DNA from 4 places in the Halanaerobium saccharolyticum subsp. saccharolyticum DSM 6643 genome. Region 4 is predicted to be linked to each of the others. Evidence: riboswitches for the same ligand, from Rfam matches in the RefSeq annotation. Region 4 holds a riboswitch; each other region holds the start of a gene.
The links. Region 4 has a riboswitch for cyclic di-GMP ahead of flgB (flagellar basal body rod protein FlgB). Riboswitches for the same ligand answer to the same signal wherever they lie in the genome.

Region 1 (2,205 bases), on a different contig from region 4:
TCCTTGGATAACAGAAAATGATGAAATTGAACTTCAGATTATTCCTGAAGTAAGTAGCTTCCAGATTTTTGACCCTCAAGAACAAAAACCACCATCTAAAAAATCTAGAAGAGTTGAAACAAGATTAAGACTTAAAGATGGAGAAACAATAGTTATTGGAGGTTTAATCCAGACAACTAATGATGGAGTAATAACCAAGATCCCTTTATTAGGAGATATTCCAATACTAGGTGAATTATTTAAAACAAGAAATAAAAATGAAAATGTTAATGAACTAGTTATCTTTGTAACTCCAAGAATTATAAAATATGATCAAACTGTAGAACAAGAGAATCACTTAATTGATAAAGCTTTGGATAACACAACAAAGGTTGTAGATAGAAATCCAAAGGGAAAAGAGATAGAAGAAATGAATGAAGATCAAGATAGTGATAAAGCACTTCAAGAATATTTAGAAGAAAGAGATAAACGAAGAGAAGAAATTTTGAATTCTCTTAAAGATAATAAATCTCAGGAGCAAAAGGAATTTCAAGAATTAACTCCTGAAGAATTAGAGGCATTAATCAATAACAATTAAATATTGTAGTGGAGTAACTTCTAAAGTTTGAAATATCATTAATAAAAAGTAAATATGGGTCTTTAAGAGAGATTCATGTTTACTTTTTTTATTTATTTTTTCAAAACTACAAAAATTTTAATTATTGTTAAAGCGTTTATTGTAAAAATAAAAAATTAAGTATACAATTAATAAAACAACTAATAAAATATTTTAACGGCAAGATAATTGAAAAATTATTACGCAAAGACTTGAATCTACGGAATTTATCTATGATTGTCAAGTTTGCCTCAGGTTTATGCCACAGTGAATTTGCTGTGGATTATTTTGTTTATGATTAATTTTAAGTCTAAAGTTTATTTAAATTTTTTGGTAATATGATTTTAAGCTTAAAATTAAGTATAAGTTGAATAAAATTATAATTAGATATAAACAAGGAGGCAAATAAATGTTTAAAAAAAATGAAGATGGTGCAGCTTTAGTTTTAGTGCTTTTGCTATTATTAGTGGGAACTGTATTAGTTACAGCATTAGCTACAACTGCAAGGAATCATATAAATATAGCTGTTCACGAAGAGGGTATGTCTAAAGCTTTTTATAATGCTGATTCTGGAGTGGAATTTGTAAGGGCAAATATAGATGATATAGTTTCCGATGGAATTAAAGAAATTGATAGTGAGGACTTAGATTTAGGCTCAAAAGATATTAAATTTGAAATAGATATTAAAGATGATGGAGATGATTATGAAGTTACTTCTAAAGGTATATATGATTTAAATTCCGATAGAGAATATATTCAGAAAATTAAATTTGATATTAGTTTTGGTTTACTTGGTAACTTGAAAAATTTTAATATAAAAAAAGAAGATAATAAAGAGGAAGAAGAACACTATAAAGATGCAGGAGGAAATTTAGAAGATCATATAAGTTTTAATGAATGGCCAAGTGAAACTTTTTTGAGTTTAGCAAAAATGTTTTTAGATCAAAAATTTTTTAATGAGGATGATTTTGATAATAGTGGTTTTAATCATGTTTTTGAGAATAATGATTTTAATTTGAGTGATACTATGGATGAAAATAATACTATTGATTCTCAAAATATTTTAATTAGAAATGGTAATTTAATAATGAAGTCTGGTGGTGGCAATAAAAAAGCCCCAGAAGTTATTAAAAATTCTATTATTGTTGTAGAAGGTGAATTCGATATTAATACAAAATTAGAAATTGATAATTCAGTTATTTTTATTAAAGATAATTTATCACATAATGGAGCTTCAAGATCTGATGATTGGGATAATACTTTAGTTTTTATATACTCTGAAAACTCAAACAAGCATGATTATTATCTTGATTTCAGAGGAACTGGTGGGTTTTATGTAAATTCAGATGATTTACCTAATGATTTTGTTTATTCTCCTGAACCAAAAATTAAAAATTGGAGTCAATTATAGAGATGAGGGATTACATTATGGAACTAATAAAACAAGAAGAAGGTTTTACTTTATTAGAAATTGTAATTTCTTTAGGAATAATATTGATTCTGGTTATCGCTTTTTCTGGAGGTATTATTAATTCATTCAGAGTTGAATCAAGAGTAAATCAACGACTAGAAGGGATTAGAGTTACAGATTCTATTATTGAAAGTTTAAG
Region 2 (2,205 bases), on a different contig from region 4:
GTTTAGAGATTTAGGGCTTAATGCAGTATATTTAATGTTAGAAACTAAAGAAAAAAACTTAGAAGAATATATTGATTCCTTAAAAATGATTGGTTTTTCTGGCTGGAATGTGACTATTCCTTATAAAGAAAGTATTATACCTTATTTAAATGGTTTTTCTTCTTTAGCTAGGGCTTCAGGTGCAGTTAATACTGTCTTAAATCGAAGGGGCAGACTTACCGGCTATAATACTGATGTGATTGGATTTCAGCGTCAGCTTGAAGAATCAGGAATTAATGTTAAAGATAAAAGAGCAGTTGTGATTGGAGCTGGTGGAGCAGCTAGAGCAGTTATTGCAGCTTTAATTCAGCTTTCTTTGGCAGATATTACTATAATTAACCGGACAGTAGAAAATGCGGAAGAATTGGCAAAACTTTTTAGAGAAGAGAATTCTGAGCAAAACTTTGATTTCTGCAGTTTGGAAGAGCAGGAATATGCAGAAGTTCTAAAAGCAGCTGATTTGGTAGTTGATACAACTCCGGTTGGGATGTATAGTAATAATATTAAGAATAAAGTTGTTATCAATCCTGAATATTTGCATGAAGATCAGTTAGTAATTGATTTAGTTTATAATCCTTTGAAAACAGAAATTTTAAAAGAAGCAGAAAAAAGAGGAGCTCAGATTGGTAATGGACTGCCAACTTTAATATATCAGGCAGAGGCATCATTTAAACTCTGGACAAAAGAAATGCCGCCCAAGAAAAAATGGTATCAGATAGCTGAAGAAGCAGTGGAGATTATAGAACAAAAAGAACTTGAAGCAGAGGAAGAATAAATAATTAAGTAAGAATTACTCTTTTGGGTAATATACTTTTTAAATTAATAATTTTATAATTAAATTAGAATGAGGATACTTTAAGTTAAATATATAATAGCAAAGCAGTTTAAAGGCTGTGACGCAAAAACATAAGTCTAAGGGATTTCCTATGATAGTTATGTTTACCTCAGGTAAAAATTGCCATAGTGAACTTTTTAATGGCAATTTTTTGCTAAAAAGCTTTAATTTTAAAATAAAATTAAAATTTGATTAAAATTTTGCAGGAATAATATTAGCTATATAGAACTTTATTAATTAAGCAAGGTAATTCTAGATATTTCGACATTATAATATAAAATTTATAGATAGAAAAATAATTAAACTAATTGAGGAGTAAATTATGGGAGCTAAAAGTAAAAAGAAAATTGGTGATTTACTAATTGAGTTTGGTTATATAACTCAAAATGAGTTAGAAGCTGCAATATCTGAGCAGGAAGATATGGATCAGAGATTGGGTGAAGTATTAGAGAAATTAGGTTATGTATCTGAGGAAGAATTGATAGATGTTTTAGAATATCAGCTGGGTATTCCAAGGGTTAATTTGAATAATTATTTATTAAATGCTCACCTTTCTCAATATGTTTCTGAAAATTTAGCTAGACGTCATAATGCAGTCCCTTATGAAATAGAAGATGATCTTTTAAAAGTAGCAATGGAAGATCCAACAGATTTAGTAGCAATTGAAAATATAGAGGTTAATTCCGGTATGAAAATAGAAGTAGCAATTGCAACTCATTCGGAGATTATAAATGCAATTAACCAGGTTTATTCATTAATCGATACTGATACATCTGATATCTTTGATAGTCTTGATCAATATGGAATGAATGAAGAGCCAGAGCTTGATCAGTTAAGACAGATGGTAGAAGATGCACCAATTGTTCGCTTAACCAACTTGATTATAACTCAGGCTATTCACACGAAGGCAAGTGATATTCACATTGAGCCGCTTAGAGGTAGTGTTAGAGTCCGTTACAGAGTTGATGGAGTCCTGCATGAGGAACTTACAATTCCCAAACATTCGCAGGCTGCTTTAATTTCTCGTTTAAAAATTATTGCTGACTTAGATATTACTAAACGCAGAATTCCTCAAGATGGAAGAATTCAGATGAACTTTAAGGGAATGCAGATAGATATGCGGGTCTCGACTCTACCTACAATTTATGGAGAAAAGGTGGTTATCAGACTTTTAAACAGGGATGACAGCCTCTTAAATATAGAAAAGTTAGGTTTTAGTGCAGAAAATAAGGAAAGGTTTAATAGATTGATTAAAAAACCTTATGGAATTTTATTAGCTACCGGACCAACAGGTAGTGGTAAATCTACAACCTTATTTGCGGCTTTAAATG
Region 3 (2,205 bases), 190 kb from region 4:
AAAAATTCCAGACCCTCGGTCAATATATCTGGATCTGAAATTTTTTCTTGCGGACTGCGATCATAGACTATAACCTTCATACCAAATGCTAATGCCAACTCAGCAGTCCGCTGACCTATGCTGCCAAAACCAATTATTCCTAAAGTCCTATTTTTTAACTCAATTAAAGGATAGTTCCAAAAACAAAAATCTTCAGACTGAGTCCATTCCTTTGCTTTAACTGCTCTATTATGTTCACCTACATGTAAAGCTGCCTCTAAAATCAAAGCTAAAGTAAATTGTGCTACTGCATTTGTACTATAATCAGGTGCATTTGTTACAATTACATCATTTTCTGCAGCTGCTTTAATATCTACAACATTATAGCCTGTTGCTAAAATTCCTATATATTTTAATCCTGGCAGGCTTTCTATTGTTTTTCTTTTTAGCGGAGTCTTATTTGTTAATAAAATATCTGCTCCTTTAGATCTTTCTAAGATTTTTTCTTTAGGAGTTCGATCATAGATTTCAAGCTCTCCTAAGTTTTTTATCTGATCCCAACTTAAATCGCCTGGATTTAGCGCATATCCATCTAAAACTACAATTTTCATTTATTTTTCCCCCAGTTTATATTTTTCAAAATAAGAAATATTCTTAGTTTATGCTGATGGTTTTAGTAAATAAATTACTTTCATTAATATTATTCTATTTAGAAGAGGGTCTTCCTTCTTTTAGTCTCCGGATAATTTAAAAAGTAATATAATTATTTTATTGATAAAATATTAAATTTAAAGCAGGAGTCTGGACTTTTATGTTTAAATATAAATATAGAAATAAATATAAATATTTACATATATTATTTTCAGTCTGAAAACAAAGGCACAATAATTGAAAGATTATTACGCAAAGATCTGAGTCTAAGGATTTAATCTATGACTGTCAGATTTGCCTCAGGTATAGAAGCCAAAGTGAGAACAAGAGTAGTGATAGCATCTTATACAGGAGGGATAAATATGGGGATTTTTAACTTTTTAAAGAGAAATGAGAATCAAAATATTAAATTTTTTGAGGAAAATAATCTGGAATCTTGGTGGAATCACAGCTTTAATGACAGAGAAAAAAAGAGAATTATTTCTGAAAGCTCAAATTTACTTAATAATTTAAATTCAGACAAAACAGCTGCCAGAACCTTATATCTGCTTGCAGGAAATGTTATTACAAGATTTAATAATAATCCTGATCTAATAATACGTTTACTTAAAAAAGCAGCAGAACTTTCAAAAGAGCCAAAGGAGCGCTTTGAAATATATTCTCAATTGATTAAAATGCTGCAGGAAGATGAGCAAAATGAAGAAGCTATTAAGTTAATTAGAGAGGCTGAAGCTCAAAATTGGGCGGGTAACTGGCAAGAACTTAAAAATTAGATGCTTTAATTTAAATTTTTAAAATACATATAGCCTTAAAATAAATATCAATAAATATCAAAAAGCTTAGATTTCTCTTTGAAAGAGATTTCTAAGCTTTTCTTTTTGCTTAACTTGCCAGCCAGCCCCCATCAACAGGAATCAAAGCCCCATGCATATAATCAGAAGCCTCAGCTGCTAAGAAAATAGCTGCACCTTTTAAATCATCATTCTGTCCCCAGCGTCCAGCAGGTATTCTGCTTAAAATGGCTGAACTTCTTTCTTTATCCTTTCTAAGTGGGGCAGTGTTATTTGTAGCAATATAACCAGGTGCAATTGCATTAACATTTATCCCTTTTGCAGCTAATTCATTACAAAAAGATTTAGTAATTCCAGCTACAGCATGCTTACTCGCTGTATAAGACGGGACAAACTTACCTCCCTGATAAGAAAGCATTGAAGCAGTATTTATAACCTTCCCCTGAACATTATTATCTACAAAATAATTAGCAACTTTTTGAGTTAATAAAAATAAACTTCTTAAATTAACTTTCATTACAGAATCCCAATCTTCGACTGTAAAATCTAAAATAGGATTGCGTCTTATCATTCCTGCATTATTAACAAGTATATCTATTTTCCCATATTCAGCCAGTGTTTCTTCGACTATTTTATCTAAATTATCTTCTTTCATTAAATCTGCCTGAATTGCTAAAAATTTTCGCCCTGTTTTACTTTCGATAGCTTCTTTTACCTCATCTAAATCACTGCGGGCTACTCCCGCTATATCAGCTCCAGCTTCTGCTAAGCCTTCTGCAATTGC
Region 4 (2,205 bases):
AAATGGCTGATTGGGCAGTTGATCAGGAAGATGCATTACTTGTTATTTTGGGTTTAGGTTCCTGTGTGGGGGTTGCTTTTTATGATGAATTTACAAAAATAGGAGGCTTAGCCCATGTTATGCTGCCTGAGAGTAAAGGAAAAAATCAAGTAAAAAGTAAATATGCCGATACTGCTATTCCATTTCTTTTAGATAAAATGATAGAAAAAGGAGCTAGAAGACAGCGGCTGCAGGCAAAACTTGTTGGTGGAGCCGGAATGTTTAAAACAGAGGCCGGTCAATCGGTGATGCAGATTGGTCAAAAAAATATTGCAGCTGTCAAAAGAGTTCTAAAAGAAGAAAAAATAAAGATCGTTGGCTCTGATTTAGCAAAGGATTATGGACGCTCAATGTATTTTAATCTCATTGATGGTAAGATTAGAGTAAGTGCCTTCAATAGACAAAATATGACATTATAAAACAAAAATATTAATTTTCTCTTGTAAATAAAATATATATTTGTTATTATTATTAATAGCAGTATAAATACTTGCTAGGAGGTAAACCTTATATGAATAGTGTTTTAATAGTAGATGATGCTGCTTTTATGCGCTTGAATTTGAAAAATATTTTAAAAGATAATTTTGAAGTTGTCGGAGAAGCAGAAAATGGGAAGGAAGCTGTAGAACTTTATCAGGAAGTAAAGCCCGATATCGTGACTATGGATATTACAATGCCGATTATGGATGGATTAGAAGCTATAAAAGCAATTCAAGATATTGACCCGTCTGCGAAAATTGTTGTTTGTAGTGCTATGGGACAACAAAAAATTGTTATTCAAGCAATTGAACTGGGAGCAAAGGACTTTATTGTGAAACCATTTAAGAAAGATAGAGTGATGGAATCCTTAGAAAAATTGCTATAACTTATTTAAATAAATATTGGCAAAATTACCGAAAGGTAATGACGCAAAACTATGGGTCTAAAAACGAAATTATGTTATGACTGCCAGGTTGCATGTTATTGAAGATAATATTGAATGTATTAATAGTAGATTTCTACTACATAATTCCATGCAATATTTTTTTAATGAGTTGCTATGTGGCCTTTAGTTAACCTAAAGGCCCATTTTTATATTTAAAATTTAATTCAGGAGGTGGCAGAGTGAATAATTATGTATCAATAATTAGTGGTGCTTTAGATGGTGCAGTCAAAAGAGGAGAACTAATTTCGAACAATTTAGCAAATATTGGGACCCCAGGCTATAAACGGCAGGATACTAATTTTAAATCGATGTTAAATAAAAAGATAAATGCTGACCAAAATAAAAACATTTCCTTAAATACCACCACTTCAAAACATATTCCCTTCCGCAAGGAATATTCTAATCCAAACACTACTGTTTCAAATAGTAATAAAAGCTACCGTAATGATCAAAATAATGTAGATGTTGATTTTGAAATGGCAGAAATGGCCAAAAATAGTATATATTATAATGTAATGACCCGTCGTGCGGCAGGTCATTTTTCGACTTTAAATCAGGTTATAAGTCAGGGAGGTAGATAAAAGTGTTTAAGGGAATTGATATCAGTGCATCTGGATTAACTGCTCAGAGGTTAAGAATGGACCTTATTTCGGGGAATATAGCCAATGCAGAAACTACTCGTGATGAAGATGGAAACACTTATCGAAGAAAAGTAGCTGTTTTTAAAGAAAAATTCTCTAGTCAAGTAAAGGCCTTAAACTCCAAGCAAAAAAGTGGAGCCAATGCAGGTGTTGAAGTAAGTGCAATTGAAGAAGATCCCTCTCCTTTTAGATTGGAATATCGTCCCGATCATCCAGATGCAGATGAGAATGGTTATTTAGAGCTGCCAAATGTCAGTGTAATGACCGAAATGGTTAATATGATTGATGCAAGCAGAAGTTATGAGGCAAATGTACAGGCAATTTCTAATTACAAAAGTATGGCAAATAGTGCCCTAAATATTAGTACCTAAGCTTAAAACGAGGTGAAAACAATGATAAATATTAATCCGATCAATATAGCAGATAATTTCAAGCTTGATCAGGGATCCAAGCAAATCGAAGAGCCTAATAAAGAAAATTTTTCCAATTATTTTAACAAAAAATTACAAGAGGTAAACCAATTACAAAAAGATTCTCAAAAAATGACCGCTGATTTCGCAGTTGGTAAAACAGATAATATTCATCAAGTTATGATCTCTG

Region 1: linked by a shared signal. The riboswitch ahead of HSACCH_RS06465 (hypothetical protein) and the one ahead of flgB (flagellar basal body rod protein FlgB) in region 4 are both predicted to bind cyclic di-GMP.
Region 2: linked by a shared signal. The riboswitch ahead of HSACCH_RS06530 (GspE/PulE family protein) and the one ahead of flgB (flagellar basal body rod protein FlgB) in region 4 are both predicted to bind cyclic di-GMP.
Region 3: linked by a shared signal. The riboswitch ahead of HSACCH_RS12655 (hypothetical protein) and the one ahead of flgB (flagellar basal body rod protein FlgB) in region 4 are both predicted to bind cyclic di-GMP.

The regions. Positions count from the first base shown of each region.
Region 1 is NZ_CAUI01000015.1:239,313-241,517, reverse strand. It holds gene HSACCH_RS06470 (type II secretion system protein GspD) at 1-577, shown strand, start outside; cyclic di-GMP riboswitch class I at 765-849, shown strand; gene HSACCH_RS06465 (hypothetical protein) at 1,005-2,006, shown strand; gene HSACCH_RS06460 (type IV pilus modification PilV family protein) at 2,024-2,205, shown strand, end outside.
Region 2 is NZ_CAUI01000015.1:251,874-254,078, reverse strand. It holds gene HSACCH_RS06535 (shikimate dehydrogenase) at 1-814, shown strand, start outside; cyclic di-GMP riboswitch class I at 903-986, shown strand; gene HSACCH_RS06530 (GspE/PulE family protein) at 1,197-2,205, shown strand, end outside.
Region 3 is NZ_CAUI01000023.1:535,520-537,724, forward strand. It holds gene HSACCH_RS12650 (D-2-hydroxyacid dehydrogenase) at 1-590, opposite strand, end outside; cyclic di-GMP riboswitch class I at 848-932, shown strand; gene HSACCH_RS12655 (hypothetical protein) at 993-1,403, shown strand; gene kduD (2-dehydro-3-deoxy-D-gluconate 5-dehydrogenase KduD) at 1,513-2,205, opposite strand, start outside.
Region 4 is NZ_CAUI01000023.1:345,239-347,443, reverse strand. It holds gene HSACCH_RS11785 (chemotaxis protein CheD) at 1-458, shown strand, start outside; gene HSACCH_RS11780 (response regulator) at 551-904, shown strand; cyclic di-GMP riboswitch class I at 913-1,000, shown strand; gene flgB (flagellar basal body rod protein FlgB) at 1,144-1,545, shown strand; gene flgC (flagellar basal body rod protein FlgC) at 1,548-1,976, shown strand; gene fliE (flagellar hook-basal body complex protein FliE) at 1,998-2,205, shown strand, end outside.